Regions from separate parts of the Novosphingobium sp. Gsoil 351 genome, predicted to be linked through region 2. Evidence: predicted binding sites of a transcription regulator. Region 2 holds the regulator's gene; each other region holds the start of a gene.
What was found. Region 2 encodes LexA, which represses DNA repair genes until DNA is damaged. Its sites were predicted from a motif close to GTTCCNCNCTTGTTCT; they were not measured.
Positions count from the first base shown of each region.

Region 1 (3,442 bases), 160 kb from region 2:
GGCAGGCTCAGGGTGAACTGCCGACTTTGTCGTCAGTCGAGACATGATGTCTCGACTACGCTCGACATGAGCGGATAAGGGAGGCGCAAATCATTCAGATGAGACGCTGATGGCAATCGACCCCGAGCGCGCGTTCAAGCCGATCAGCATTGCGCTGCTGACGGTTTCCGACACGCGCACCGCCGCCGACGATACTTCCGGCGACATTCTCGCCGAACGGATCAAGGCCGCGGGCCACGCCCTCGCCGCTCGCGCGATCGAGCGTGACGACGTTCCGCGCATTTGCGACCGGCTCAACAACTGGATCGACGATTCCCGGATCGACTGCGTGATCTCGACCGGCGGCACCGGGCTGACCGGGCGCGACGTGACCCCCGAGGCGCTCGACCGGGTCAAGGAGAAAGACATTCCGGGCTTCGGCGAACTTTTCCGTTGGCTCAGCTATAAAACCATAGGCACTTCGACCGTGCAGTCGCGGGCAATGGCGGTGCTGGCGCGCGGCACCTACATCTTCGCACTCCCCGGCTCGAACGGCGCGGTGAAGGACGGCTGGGACCTGATCCTGTCCGAGCAACTCGATGCCCGGAACCGCCCCTGCAACTTCGTCGAGCTGATGCCGCGGTTGCGCGAAGTCTGACGATTTTCCGCAGCGCCTACTTCGGAGCCGGGTGTTCCTTGAAGAACTTGTTCGCCTCGCCCATCATCGTTTGCCACCAATCGACGACGTCGGCGAAGTTGGCCTTGTTAAGGCCGCCCAGCGTGCTGAAATCGTAGCTAATCGCCAACGTTCCATCGTTGGGATCGAACGACATCGTCGAGAACCGCTTCTTGAGGTTCCATTCATTGGCGAGCGCCGCCGAATTGGTGCCATCTTGCGCGAACGTGATCCGGAACTGCAGCGAGGTGCAGTTGGAGTTGTTCTGGCAGCCGTAAAAAAGATCATGTATTTGTAGCCGCTAGCCGCGCTGTCGATGACGGGATCGCCATCGACGTCGCTCTTTCTCAGCTTGGCCTTGAAGCCGATCTCGCCCAACGCGCTGGCTACTTCTCCCGGGCGCGAGGCGCAGATTAGCCCGCCGGGACAGGAATCGGCGGCAGCAGCTGGTGACGACAAAGCGATCAGCGCGAATAAGGCCGCGGCGAAAGACGTGACGATGCGCATCGGATTCCCCCCGTAAACCGGTACGGATCGTTTCATCGGGAATCCGCCAAGTCAATCTTGCTTTCCATTTTGTTCTTTTTATGTTCTAATCAGGTCATGACCAATCAAAGGTCCAGCCAGAGTCCCGTCCACGGTCGCGGCGCGCAATCAGGCGCGGTGCCGGTGCGGTTCGGGCTGGGGGTGCGCGAGGCGGATGGCGACTGGCTCGATGAGCGCGATGGTCTCGACGGGCCGGGGCCGAAGTTGCGGACGACGGTAACCGAGGAGCACGCCAAGACCATCGTCAGCTTCAACCGGTCGCCCGACATTCCGTTCGACCGCTCCATCAACGCTTATCGAGGTTGCGAGCACGGCTGCATCTACTGCTTCGCCCGTCCTACCCACGCCTTTCACGACCTCTCCCCCGGGCTGGATTTCGAAACGAGGCTGTTTGCCAAACCGAACGCTGCCGAGTTGCTCCGCGCCACCCTCGCCAATCCGCGCTACACGCCCGCGCCGATCGCAATGGGTACCAACACCGACCCATACCAGCCGATCGAGGGACGCTACCGGATCACGCGCGCGGTGCTCGAGGTGTGCCTTGAGGCGCGCCAGCCGGTTACGATCACCACCAAGTCCACCCGGGTGCTCGACGATCTCGATCTGCTGGCCGAGATGGCGCGGCACCGGCTGGTCGCGGTCGGCATATCGGTGACCAGTCTCGATCCGAGGCTTTCTAGCCTGCTCGAACCCCGCGCCTCAGCCCCAGCCAAGCGCCTCGCCGCGCTGGGACGGCTGGTCGAGGCGCGCGTTCCCGCGCACGTCTCGATCGCCCCGGTCATCCCCGCGATCACCGACGAGTTCATGGAGAGCATCCTCGATCGCGCCGGGGCGCTCGGGGTCGGCTCGGCGAGCTGGATCATGTTGCGTCTGCCTTACGAGGTCGCTCCGCTGTTTCGCGAATGGCTCGCGACCCATTTCCCCGAGCGCGCGGGCAAAGTGATGAGCATCGTCCGATCGGTGCGCGACGGTAAGGACAACGATCCAGGATTCTTCAGCCGCATGAAGCCGCAAGGCGTCTGGGCCGACCTGTTCCGCACGCGTTTCCGCCTCGCATGCCGACGCGCGGGGATCGGTCAGGTAAAGATCGATCTCGATTGCGGGGGCTTCATTCGGCCGAGTGCGAATGGGCAGTTGAGCCTGCTGTGAAGGGTTAGAACTCGCCGATCCCGAAGCGCGCAACCCCCTGGTTGAACCCCGGCGGATCTAGCACGCCGATGTCGAGCGCGACCGGCTCGCCGATCCAGTGACCGAGCGTGGTGTGGTCGGCGAGGTCGTCGTCGGTAAGCGGATGGATCAGCGCGCGTAGCCCCGCCGCCGCAATCGCGGCGATCACGGCGTCTCGCGCGGGTTCGAGGAAGTGGATCTCGTACTGCGGGATCGGGTGCGGGCCGATCGGTTCATCGACCATCCGCCCGGTAAACAGCACGCGCGGATCGGCGCCGAAACGGTCGCGCAACGCCGCAGCCTCCGCCCGGTCGGCAAGAGTGTAGTAGATGTGCGCGTGCCATGGCGCTTCGCCGCTCACCCGGCGAACCGGATGAGACGGCTGTCGGCCACTGCGGCGCTGCGATGGGGCACGACCTCGGCGATGTAGTGGGGGTTCTTGACCATCGCCATGAATGCCGCCGAGTTGGGATAGCCCATTACGAACGCCTCGTCCCACTCGTCGGCAGGGCCGGTGACCACGCATTCCAGTGGCGGCTGCCAGACCATGCCGCCACCCGCTGCGGCGATGATCGGGGCGATTCCGGCCTTGTAGATGTCGTAGGCCTCACGTCCGCTCAGGGCCTTGCCGTGGTTGGGGTGCCCCTCGGGATACTCGGCCACAGCGCGTAACTTGATCAGGTTGAGCATGTGGATCGGCGTATCACGAGGCAACGCCTTGAACGCTGCCCAGTTCTCGCGGCTGGGATCAATGTGGGGCATTCTCGGCTCCTAGTCCGCCAGCTTGTAGTCCTTGAACCGCTCACGCAGGTCCTTCTTGCTGATCTTGCCGGTGCCGGTGTGGGGGATGTCGTCGACGAATTCCACTGCATCGGGCAGCCACCACTTGGCGACTTTGCCGACGAGGTGGGCCTTGATGTCCTCGGCACAGCAATCGGCGCCTTCCTTGCGGACGATCACGAGGATTGGGCGTTCGTCCCAGCGTGGATGATAGATCCCGATCGCCGCCGCCTCGGCCACCGCGGGATGACCGACCGCCGCATTCTCAAGCTCGACCGAGCTGATCCACTCGCC
Region 1 covers NZ_CP046120.1:786,793-790,234, forward strand. Annotated here, with positions in the region: gene moaB (molybdenum cofactor biosynthesis protein B) at 110-637, shown strand; gene GKE62_RS18770 (YbjN domain-containing protein) at 654-947, opposite strand; gene GKE62_RS03720 (PA0069 family radical SAM protein) at 1,259-2,350, shown strand; gene GKE62_RS03725 (DOPA 4,5-dioxygenase family protein) at 2,355-2,729, opposite strand; gene GKE62_RS03730 (DUF1330 domain-containing protein) at 2,726-3,130, opposite strand; gene GKE62_RS03735 (long-chain fatty acid--CoA ligase) at 3,140-3,442, opposite strand, start outside.
Region 1: a site for LexA is predicted at 1,234-1,249, ahead of GKE62_RS03720 (PA0069 family radical SAM protein). Genes of this name have one in related genera too.

Region 2 (3,442 bases):
CTTCTGACAATCTATGACATGGCTAAGGCGCTCGACAAGGCGATGGTCATTGGCCCGATCCGCCTGATCGAAAAGCGCGGCGGCAAGTCGGGCGACTGGTTCGCCCCCGCGGCATGAAGCCGCCGCCGCTGTCGCTGGACGAAGCCCAGGCGCGCCTCCTGGCCCTGGCGCCCGCGCTCTCTGTCGAGCACCGCTCGATCGAGGACTGCGCTGGCTTCTATCTTGCCGAACCGCTGACCGCGTTGCGTACCCAGCCCGCGGCGGCGATGTCGGCGATGGACGGTTACGCGGTGCGCGCTGGGGAATCCGGGCCGTGGCGGGTGATCGGGGAAAGCGCCGCCGGACGTCCGCTCGATCGGCCTCTGAGACCGGGCGAGGTGGCGCGGATTTCGACCGGGGCGATCGTGCCCGAGGGCGCGGATCGCGTGCTGCTGCAGGAGGATTGCACGCGCGAGGGCGAGACTCTGCGCCATCTCCAGGCGGCCGCTGGGCCCGGCCGGCATGTCCGCCGCGCCGGGCTGGACTTTGGCGCAAACGACCTGCTCCTTCCTGCGGGAACACGGATCGGCGCGGCCCAACTGGCCCTCGCGATCGCCGCCGGGCACCAGCATCTCGCGGTTCGTCGCCCGGCGCGGCTGATCGTCATCGACTGCGGCGACGAACTCGTGCCGCCGGGCGTCCCCGGCCTGCCGCATCACCTGCCCGCCAGCAACGCGCCGATGCTCGCCGCGCTCGTGGCGGGGCTTCCGATCGAAATCCGCCGCTTGGGTCCGATTCCCGACAGGCTCGAGGCGCTTGCCGAAGCTTTCGAGACTGCGCGCCCGGCCGATATCGTGGTCACCAGCGGCGGCGCCTCGGTAGGCGACCATGACCTGATCCGCCCCGCGCTCGCCCATGCCGGCGCGCGCATCGATTTCTGGCGGGTGAAGATCAAGCCGGGCAAGCCGCTGCTCGTCGCCCGGCGCCCCAACGACGGAGGTAGCCAGATCGTCCTGGGGCTACCCGGGAACCCGGCCTCGGCTTTCGTCACGGGATTTCTGTTCATGCTGCCGCTGCTGCGCGCCGCGCTTGGCGCCGCCCAGCCGCTGCCGCGGTGCTTTCCGGCACGGCTTGCCGCGCCGCTGCCCCCAGGGGGCAAGCGTATGGAGTTCCTGCGCGCGCGTTGGGCCGACGGCGAAGTTACCGCCGGGACCGAGCAGGACAGCGGCGCCCTGCGCCCGCTGGCCCACGCCAACGCCTTGATTTGCCGGGCGATCGACGCGCCTGCGGCCACGGCTGGCGACATCGTGCCGATCTATTGGCTGGAAAACGGCGGTATTGCTTGACGAGGCGGCAGCGGTTGCTTAATTGTTCCTTGTTCGTTCGTGATTTGGCGGACGTAGTGCAATCGAGGAGCCCGGGCGATGCTGACGCGCAAGCAGCACGAACTGATCACCTTCATCCAGGCCCGGCTCGAGGCCAGCGGAATCTCGCCCTCGTTCGAGGAGATGAAGGAGGCGCTTGAGCTCAAGTCCAAGTCGGGCGTCCATCGCCTGATCTCGGCGCTTGAGGAGCGCGGCTTCATCCGCCGCCTGCCCAATCGCGCGCGCGCGCTTGAAGTGATCAAGACCCCAGAAGGTTCGGTGACCAAAGCAACCCCGCGCCCGGCGAATGCGAACGATGCGCTTGCCCCTCTACGCGCGCCTGTAACGCGAGGCGCTCCGGCCAACGACGTGATCGAGCTGCCGCTGCACGGGCGGATCGCCGCGGGCATGCCGATCGAGGCGTTCGAAGGCCAGTCCACCCTTCCCGTCCCCGCCGCGCTGCTGGGCGCAGGCGAACATTATGCGCTCGAAGTGTCGGGCGATTCGATGATCGAAGCAGGCATCCTCGACGGCGACTACGCCCTCGTGCGGCGCACCAACACCGCGCGCGATGGCGAGATCGTGGTTGCGCTGATCCGTGGCGAGGAAGCGACGCTGAAATACCTGCGGCGAGAAGCCGGCATGATCCGGCTCGATCCCGCGAACGGTGCCTACGATCCGCAGATCTACAAGCCGGGCGAGGTCGAAGTGCAGGGCAAGCTGGCGGGGTTGCTGCGGCGATATCACTGAGGCGGGGGCCGCCACCAGCCGTGCTCACCCTGGCTCTCCGCCACCGTGTGCACCCGGCCATCCGCCAGATCGATCGCCAGTCCGCCGGTTCGCGTCAGCAGCGCGCGATCGGCCTTCAGCTGGCGCGGGCGACAGCTCCTGGGCAGCCAGCGTTCGCTGACCACGATGTCGGCGCGCTCGCAGGCGGCGGCGAGTTCGCGTTCGTCGATCCGTTCGCGCGTGCGCCCGATCAGCAGCGTGGTGACGCGCCCGGCGCGGTCTAGAGCCACCGTGCAGAAGTCTGCACTGCATGTAGCGCCGGGCCAGCGTTCGAACGGGATCCGCGCGCCGTCGATCCCCGCGCTCTTGCGCAAATTGTCGGTGGCGAACTCGCTCTTGCTCTCACGCAGCACGAGCAGCGGACCGTCGGGGGAAGGAATCGCGACATGGCGGCCGTCGCCCGAGATCAACAGGTCGGGTGTGTGAAGACGAGCGAGCATTGCGCAGCCCAGCACCACCGGAACCAGCCCCAAAAGCCGCACCCGTCCGCTCCACAACGCGAGCCACAGGCCGCCTGCCACAAACAGCGCGAAGGTCGTGCGCGCCATCCCCGGCAGCAGCGCCACGGAGCCGGGCTGCGCCGCCGTCCAGTGCGCAAGGGCGAGCAGCAGTTCGAGGCTCTTGCCCGCCGCCCACCACGCGGGCGCGCCCAGCCCGGCCCCAGGGATGACAGCGTCGAGGACCAGCGCCGGCGCGATCAGCGGCATCGATACGAACGTGGTCAGCGGGATCGCGACGACGTTGGCCAGTGCGCCATAGACCCCGGCGCGGTGGAAGTGAAACAGACCGATCGGCATCAGCGCCAGCTCGATCACCCCTCCTGTGACCAGCAGCATCGCCAGCAGGCGCGCGAGCCGCACCGGCCGCGCCTCATCGCGCGGCGCCAGGAACGCCCGGACCGGCGCGGCCGAATGCAGCGCGACGATCGCGATGACCGAGGCGAAGCTCATCTGGAAGCCGGGCCCGACGACGGCTTCGGGCCAGAACAGGATGACCACGAACGCGGCGACCGCGATCATCCGCATGCTCAACGGGTCGCGCCCCAGCGCCAGTGCGATCAGCACCAGCACCGCGCCGATGCACGAGCGGATGGTCGGCACCTCCGCGCCCGTCAGCAAAGCATAGGCGACCCCGGCCAGCGCCCCGGTCGCGGCGGCGGCGAGCGGCAGGCGCACCCGCAACGCCAGCCACGGCCACAGCGCGAGCAGGCGGATCGCCAGGACATAAGCCGCACCGACCACCGCGCTGACATGCAATCCGCTGATCGGGAGGAGATGGGTCAGCCCTGCATCGCGCATCGCATCTTTGTC
Region 2 covers NZ_CP046120.1:945,677-949,118, forward strand. Annotated here, with positions in the region: gene moaC (cyclic pyranopterin monophosphate synthase MoaC) at 1-117, shown strand, start outside; gene GKE62_RS04500 (molybdopterin molybdotransferase MoeA) at 114-1,325, shown strand; gene lexA (transcriptional repressor LexA) at 1,404-2,093, shown strand; gene GKE62_RS04510 (ComEC/Rec2 family competence protein) at 2,087-3,430, opposite strand; gene GKE62_RS18785 (hypothetical protein) at 3,412-3,442, opposite strand, start outside.

Region 3 (3,442 bases), 760 kb from region 2:
CTGGCTGGCCGCGCGGTGGCGCTCGCCGATCAGATCGACCAATTCGTCGCTCGCCGCGTTCACGAATGGATAGCTGCGCGACAACGAGATCCAGTCGGGCCGGCCCGTGGGGCCCCAAACCGTGTCATAGCCCAGCACCAGGATCGAGAACGCCAGCACGACGATGATCGTGCCCTTGATCGCGCCGAACCCGAACCCGAGCAGACGGTCGATCGGCCCGAGCACCGAGGTGCGCGAAGCCTGGCCGACCCACTTGGAAGCGAACTTGACGGTCGCGTAGGGCACCAGCAGCAGCAGCGAAAAGGCAAGCACCGCCGCGCCGGTTTCGGAGGCGACGTAGCGCGAAAGCCCCAGGGTCAGCGTGCTGTGGAAGTAATAGATCGCCAGCAGCGCCAGGATCCACGCCACCAGCGCCAGCACCTCTTGCGCGAACCCGCGCATGAAGCCGGCGATCGCGGTGATCCCCACGATCAGCAGGACAATGATGTCGAAGGCTTGCATCCGATCCCGAAATTATGGGCTCGCGACGATCCGGTCAACAACGTTCGGCAAAAGCCGCAGCGGCTCATGGCGCAAGGCGGGCGGGATGTCCCCGTTGCCGGCGTCGGGGCCGAACGATCGGGTGAAGCCGAGTTTCGCCGCTTCCTTCAGGCGCAGGCCGGGATGGGCCACCGGGCGGACCTCTCCGGCCAACGAGATTTCGCCGAACCAGATCGATTCCGCCGGGCACGGCCGTTCGGCCAACGCCGAGACCAGCGCGGCGGCGACGGCGATGTCGGCCGCGGGATCGGTCAGGCGATAGCCGCCGGCCACGTTGAGATAGACTTCGGCCGAGGAGAAATTCAGCCCGCAGCGCGCCTCCAGCACCGCCAGGATCATCGCCAGCCGCCCCGAATCCCAGCCGACCACCGCGCGCCGCGGGGTGGCCCCGCTGGCCAGACGCACCGTCAGCGCCTGAATCTCGACCAGCACCGGACGGGTCCCTTCCAGCGCGGGGAACACCGCGCTGCCCGGCACTTCGGCGTCGCGGCCCGAAAGGAACAGGCTCGACGGGTTGGCGACTTCCTCCAGCCCTGCCCCGGCCATCGCGAACACGCCGATCTCGTCGACCGCGCCGTAACGGTTTTTGAGCGCGCGCAGGATCCGGAACTGGTGGCTGCGCTCGCCCTCGAAGCTCATCACCACGTCGACCATATGCTCGAGCACGCGCGGCCCGGCGATGCTGCCGTCCTTGGTCACATGGCCGACCAGCACCACCACCGTGCCGCTGGCCTTGGCATAGCGGATCAGTTCGAACGCGCAGCCGCGAACCTGGCTCACGGTGCCTGGCGCGCCCTCGATCTGGTCGGAATGCATTGTCTGGATCGAATCGATCACCAGCAGCGCGGGCGGACGGATACCACCCAGCGTGGTCAAGATGTCGCGCACCGAACTGGCCGTGGCGAGCCGGATCGGCGCGTTGCCGAGACCGAGGCGCTGCGCGCGAAGGCGTACCTGGTCGGCGGCTTCCTCACCACTGATGTAGACCGCGTCGCCTCCCGCCAGCGCCACCTTGGCCGCGGCCTGGAGCAGCAGCGTGGATTTGCCGACGCCAGGATCGCCGCCCATCAGGATGGCGGACCCGGGCACCAACCCTCCCCCCAGCGCGCGGTCGAACTCGGCCAGCCCTGTGGGACGGCGCGACGGCAGCGCCAGCGGCTCGTCCATCGCCACGAACGGAAACGCCCGCCCGCCGGTAGAGAGGTGGTGCTTTTCGGAGAACACCGTCGCCGGCGCTTCCTCGCTCAAGGTGTTCCACTCGGCGCAATCGGCGCATTGCCCCTGCCACCGCGACGACACCCCGCCGCAGGCTTGGCAGACATAGCGGCGTTTGAGCTTCGACATCTGCGACAGCTTAGGAAGAACGTAAGTAGAACACAAGCCCCCCGCTCCCCTTGCGGGAGAGGGGTAAAGGCACTTCCCCACTTCCAACCCCCGTGCCATCCTCTCGCCATGAGGCAGAAGGAACTGCGCATTGCGCTGATCTGCTATGGGGGATCAGCCTCGCCGTGTACATGCACGGCGTGACCAAGGAGGTCTGGCGGGCGGCACGGGCGAGCCGCGGCTTTCTCAACGGCGATCCTCCGGCCGAAGGTGTGGAGACGGTCTATCGCCGCCTGCTGCAAACCATCGAGGGCGAACGCAAGCTGAGGCTGCGCGTGCTTACCGACATCGTCGCCGGGGCGAGCGCGGGCGGGATCAACGGCGTTTTCCTCGCCCAGGCCATCGCCAGCGGGCAAAGCCTCGAGCCGTTGACCCGGCTGTGGCTGGAAAAGGCCGACGTCGATGTTCTGCTCGACCCCGATGCGCGGCCGTGGTCGCGGTTCAGCAAGTTCTGGGCGCAGCCGCTGGTGTGGCTGGCGCTCAAGCGGCCGGGCAACGTGGTGTCGAGCACCGTCGCGCCGGGCACCCGCAATGAAGTGCGCACCAAGCTCAGCCGCCTGATCCGCGCGCGGTGGTTCGCGCCTCCGTTCAGCGGGATCGGGTTTTCGCGCCTGATTGCCGAGGCGCTGGCGGCGATGGCCGAGGAGACCGGAGAGGCCGCGCCGCTGCTGCCCGGCGGCCATCCGCTCGACCTGTTCGTCACCGCGACCGACTTCAACGGCCACGCCGAGACGCTGCGGCTCAACAGCCCGGCGCTGGTGCAAGAGGCGGAGCATCGCCTGTCGATCGGGTTCCGCACGCTGGCATGCGCGGGCCAGGACATGGCCGATCCGGCCGAGCTGGTTTTCGCCGCGCGCGCGACCGCCAGCTTTCCCGGAGCCTTTCCGCCTCTGACGCTGCCCGAGATCGACCGCTTGACCGAAGAGCGGGACATGGCCTGGCCCAGCCGTGACGCGTTTCTGGCCCGGATCATGCCTGGCCATGCCGCGCGTGGCGAGCTTGGGGGGATCGCGCTGGTCGATGGCTCGGTACTGGTCAACGCGCCCTTCGCCCAGGCGATCGCGGTGCTCCGCGACCGCCCTGCCCAGCGCGAGGTCGATCGGCGGATCGTCTACATCGATCCCAAGCCCGACCGCTCACGGATCGATGAACGACAGGGCAAGTCCGTGGGGTTTTTCAAGGCCATCGCGGGATCGCTCTCGTCGATCCCGCGCGAACAGCCAATCCGCGACAACCTCGAGCAGCTCGCCGGTCAATCGCGCGAGCGGGCCAAGCTGCGCGGGATCGTCACCGCGCTGCGTCCCGAGGTCGAGGAGACGGTCGAGCAACTGTTCGGCTACACGTTATTTCTCGACCGCCCGACGGCCAAGCGGCTGACCGGCTGGCGCGCGAAAGCGCAGCAGGCCGCCGCGGAAAAGGCAGGGTTCGCGTTCCACTCCTACGCCCAGGTCAAGGCGGCGGGAATTGTCGAGATGCTCGCGGAGATCATCCTCAATGCGCATCCCGAAGCTGCCGGCGT
Region 3 covers NZ_CP046120.1:180,754-184,195, reverse strand. Annotated here, with positions in the region: gene GKE62_RS00895 (CvpA family protein) at 1-501, opposite strand, end outside; gene radA (DNA repair protein RadA) at 514-1,884, opposite strand; partial or broken gene GKE62_RS00885 (patatin-like protein) at 1,993-3,442, shown strand, end outside.
Region 3: a site for LexA is predicted at 1,901-1,916, ahead of radA (DNA repair protein RadA). Genes of this name have one in related genera too.

Region 4 (3,442 bases), 660 kb from region 2:
CTCGCCCAAGAACAGATCGCTTCCCGCATCCACCATCGTCGCCTCGCGCGCCTGCGCCCCGGCGATCAACTGTGGGATCAGCGCCGCCTCGGGCATGTTCTTCCAGTACTTGCGGGGCATCTCCTTGAGCATCGCCCCCACCTTCAAACGCGCGGGATTGAAGATCGACGCATAATAGGTGCGCCATAGATCCTCCGCCGCGTCGCTCGCAGGGGCGTCGCCGCGCTGGGCGGGCGGGCCTTCGGACAGGATTTGCCCATTCCAGTGGAGCGAGCCCGCCGGGGTCAGGATCGACCACGCCATGTTGGTGAAACGGTTGACGAAGAACCGCGCATTGGCGCGCAGGATGTGATGCTCGGGTTCGAACCAGGCGACGTAGTGCTCGCCCCCATCGGGCTCATCGACCACCCGGAAGCGCACGAACGCGCGCATCTTGTGAATGTCGCGGCGCACGGTGCGGGCGAGTTCGTCGATCCGGCGCACGTCGCGGTCGGCGGCGTCTTCCATCAGCTTCGGCTTGCGCTGGAGCCGCCACAGCAGGCGATAGAGCAGCGCGAACCGCTCGGGGTCGGAATGCAGGATCGCGCTTTGGGCAAGTTGAACAAACGCACGCGCGGCACGGGGTTGGGGCGCATCGGCGAGTGGGCCAGGCACTTGCCGGTCGGAGCGCGCGAACAGGCTGCCCGAGGTCCCGCCCGGCTCGCTCCAGGCGATGCGATCGGGCGGGACATCGGCCTGGATCAGGCATCGCGCATGATCGCGCCACTCGGCGAAGTCGTCGGATGCGGTCAGCGTAACCCCAAGCGCGTCGGGTGCGTGCATGCCGCAAAGCAGCGCGGTCATACGAAGCGGCCTTTGCCCCAGCCTCGCTCATGTCGAGCGAAGTCGAGACATCTGGCGCAACAGTTCGTCCGCTGCGCGCGATGCCTCGACTTCGCTCGGGATGAGCTGGGGGTGTGCGAGCGCGTATTCATGCCGCGAACAGTTCGAGTTGGGATTGCTTGCGCGGCGCGACCAGCGCGCGCAAATCGGCGCGGTCGGTGAGCGAAACCGGGCGCCAATCCGCGGCAATGAGAAACGGCCGCAGCTTTGCGATCGAGACGGTCAGGCGGGCGACATCTTCAAGCCGCAAGGTGCGATGCCGCCGCGAAGCGAGGATCGCGCCGACCGCCCTCACCCCCAGCCCCGGCACCCGCAGCAGCGCCTCGCGCGGGGCACGGTTGACGTCGACCGGAAACCGCTCGCGGAATTTCAGCGCCCACGCCAACTTGGGATCGATGTCGAGCGGCAGCATCCCGTCGGCGTCCGCAGCCTGCTGGACCTCCCCTGGGGCATAGCCGTAGAACCGCATCAGCCAGTCCGACTGGTAGAGCCGGTGCTCGCGGATCAGCGGGGGGCGCTTGAGCGGCAGCACCGCGCTGGCATCGGGGATCGGGCTGAACGCCGAATAATAGACCCGGCGCAATGCGAAATCGCCGTAGAGCGTGCTCGCCTTGCCGACGATGTCCGCATCCGTGGCGGCATCCGCGCCGACGATCATCTGGGTCGATTGCCCCGCGGGGGCGAAGCGCGGCGCCGACTTGAACCGCTTGCGCGCATCCTTGGCCTCGACGATCTCACCCTTGAGCCCCGCCATCGCGCCTTCGATCTGGCGCGCCGACTTGTCGGGGGCGAGCCGGGTCAGCCCGGCGTCGGTCGGCAGTTCGACGTTGATGGAGACGCGGTCGGCATAAAGGCCCGCCTGGGCGAGCAATCCGGGATCGGCCTCGGGGATCGTCTTGAGGTGGATATAGCCGCGAAAGTCGTGCTCCTCGCGCAGGATCCGCGCGACCTCGACCAGTTGCTCCATCGTGTGGTTCGACGACTTCACGATCCCCGAGGAAAGGAACAGCCCTTCGATGTAATTTCGCCGATAGAAGCTGAGCGTCAGGTCGACCACTTCCTGCGGGGTGAACCGCGCCCGCCGCACGTTCGAGCTCTTGCGGTTGATGCAATAGTGGCAGTCGAAGATGCAGTGGTTGGTCAGCAGGATCTTGAGCAGCGAAATGCAGCGGCCATCGGGGGCATAGGCGTGGCAGATGCCCATCCCCTCGGTCGAGCCGATACCCTTCCCGCCCTTGCTGGTCCGCTTGGCCGTGCCTGACGAGGCGCACGAAGCGTCGTACTTGGCCGCGTCGGCAAGGATTCCGAGACGTTCGAGGAGCGAGGGTTGAGCCATATGTTCCTTATATGTTCTTAACGTGCGAAGTCCAACATCGTTTCGCCTCCCCCTCGCGAAACTTGACCGCAAACCTTTGGCTTCAAACGGAACGGCCCCGCCTCGGCGGAGTTTGGGGTGCGGACGGGAAGCCACAGGAATTCTTTCATGCACATCATCGAAGCCCGCGACGGCACGCACCTCTGGTCGAAATGTTGGGGCGAAGGGCGCCCGGTCGTGCTGATCCACGGCTGGCCGCTTTCGGCCGACAGCTGGGATCCGATCACCAACGCGCTGGCCGACGCCGGCTACAAGGCGATTGCCTATGACCGGCGTGGCTTCGGTCGCTCGATGCAACCCTCGGGCGGATATGACTACGATACGTTCGCCGACGATCTGGCGGCGGTGCTGGCGCATTACGATGCGACCGACGATGTCGCGCTGGTAGGCTTCTCGATGGGCGGCGGTGAGATCGCGCGCTATCTTTCGCGGCACCAGGGCAAAGGTGTCAGCAGGGTCGCGCTGATCAGTTCGGTGGTGCCCTACATGCTCCGGACCGACGACAATCCCGATGGCGTCCCGCAATCGACCTTCGATCAGATGACCGACGCCATGTTGAAGGACCGGGCGGCGTTTTTCACCGATTTCTTCGACGACTTCTTCGGGGTCGGCTGGGTTTCCAGCCCGGTCAGCGAAGAGATGCTGGACGTAGCGTGGTTCACCGCGATGCAGGCGGGCTTGCGGCCCACGCTTGCTGCGGCGAAAGCCTTCGCCACCACCGATTTCCGCCCCGATCTCGCGTCGTTCAAGGTTCCGACCCTGATCATCCACGGGACCGCCGACAAGACCGTCCCGATCGAGGCCACCGCGCGCGCGGTGGCCAGAGCGGTGCCGCATGCGCAACTGATCGAATACGAGGGCGAGGCGCATGGGGTGTTCGCCACGCAGACCGATCGGTTGACCGACGATCTCCTGGCGTTCCTCGACAACGATGGCGAGCGCAGCGCGTTCGCGGGGCTGGAGGGTGAAACGCCCGAAGCTCGTCAGGACATCATCGACGAAGTCTCGCGACAGAGCCTGGTGACGCCGCTGGTGTGAAACCGCGCTCTGTCCGCTTCAGGGGACAGATGCACATGCTTGAGAGCGCAGCGAACTAGCCGAAGTTGAGAGGGGGATGTCGCGCACAACCCCCTCTCCCAACCCTCTTTCCTGAGAGGGAGAGGGCTTCAGGCACACAATCCGTGC
Region 4 covers NZ_CP046120.1:285,753-289,194, forward strand. Annotated here, with positions in the region: gene GKE62_RS01385 (UdgX family uracil-DNA binding protein) at 1-843, opposite strand, end outside; gene GKE62_RS01390 (putative DNA modification/repair radical SAM protein) at 971-2,218, opposite strand; gene GKE62_RS01395 (alpha/beta fold hydrolase) at 2,366-3,295, shown strand; gene GKE62_RS01400 (DUF6504 family protein) at 3,424-3,442, opposite strand, start outside.
Region 4: a site for LexA is predicted at 2,221-2,236, ahead of GKE62_RS01390 (putative DNA modification/repair radical SAM protein). Genes of this name have one in related genera too.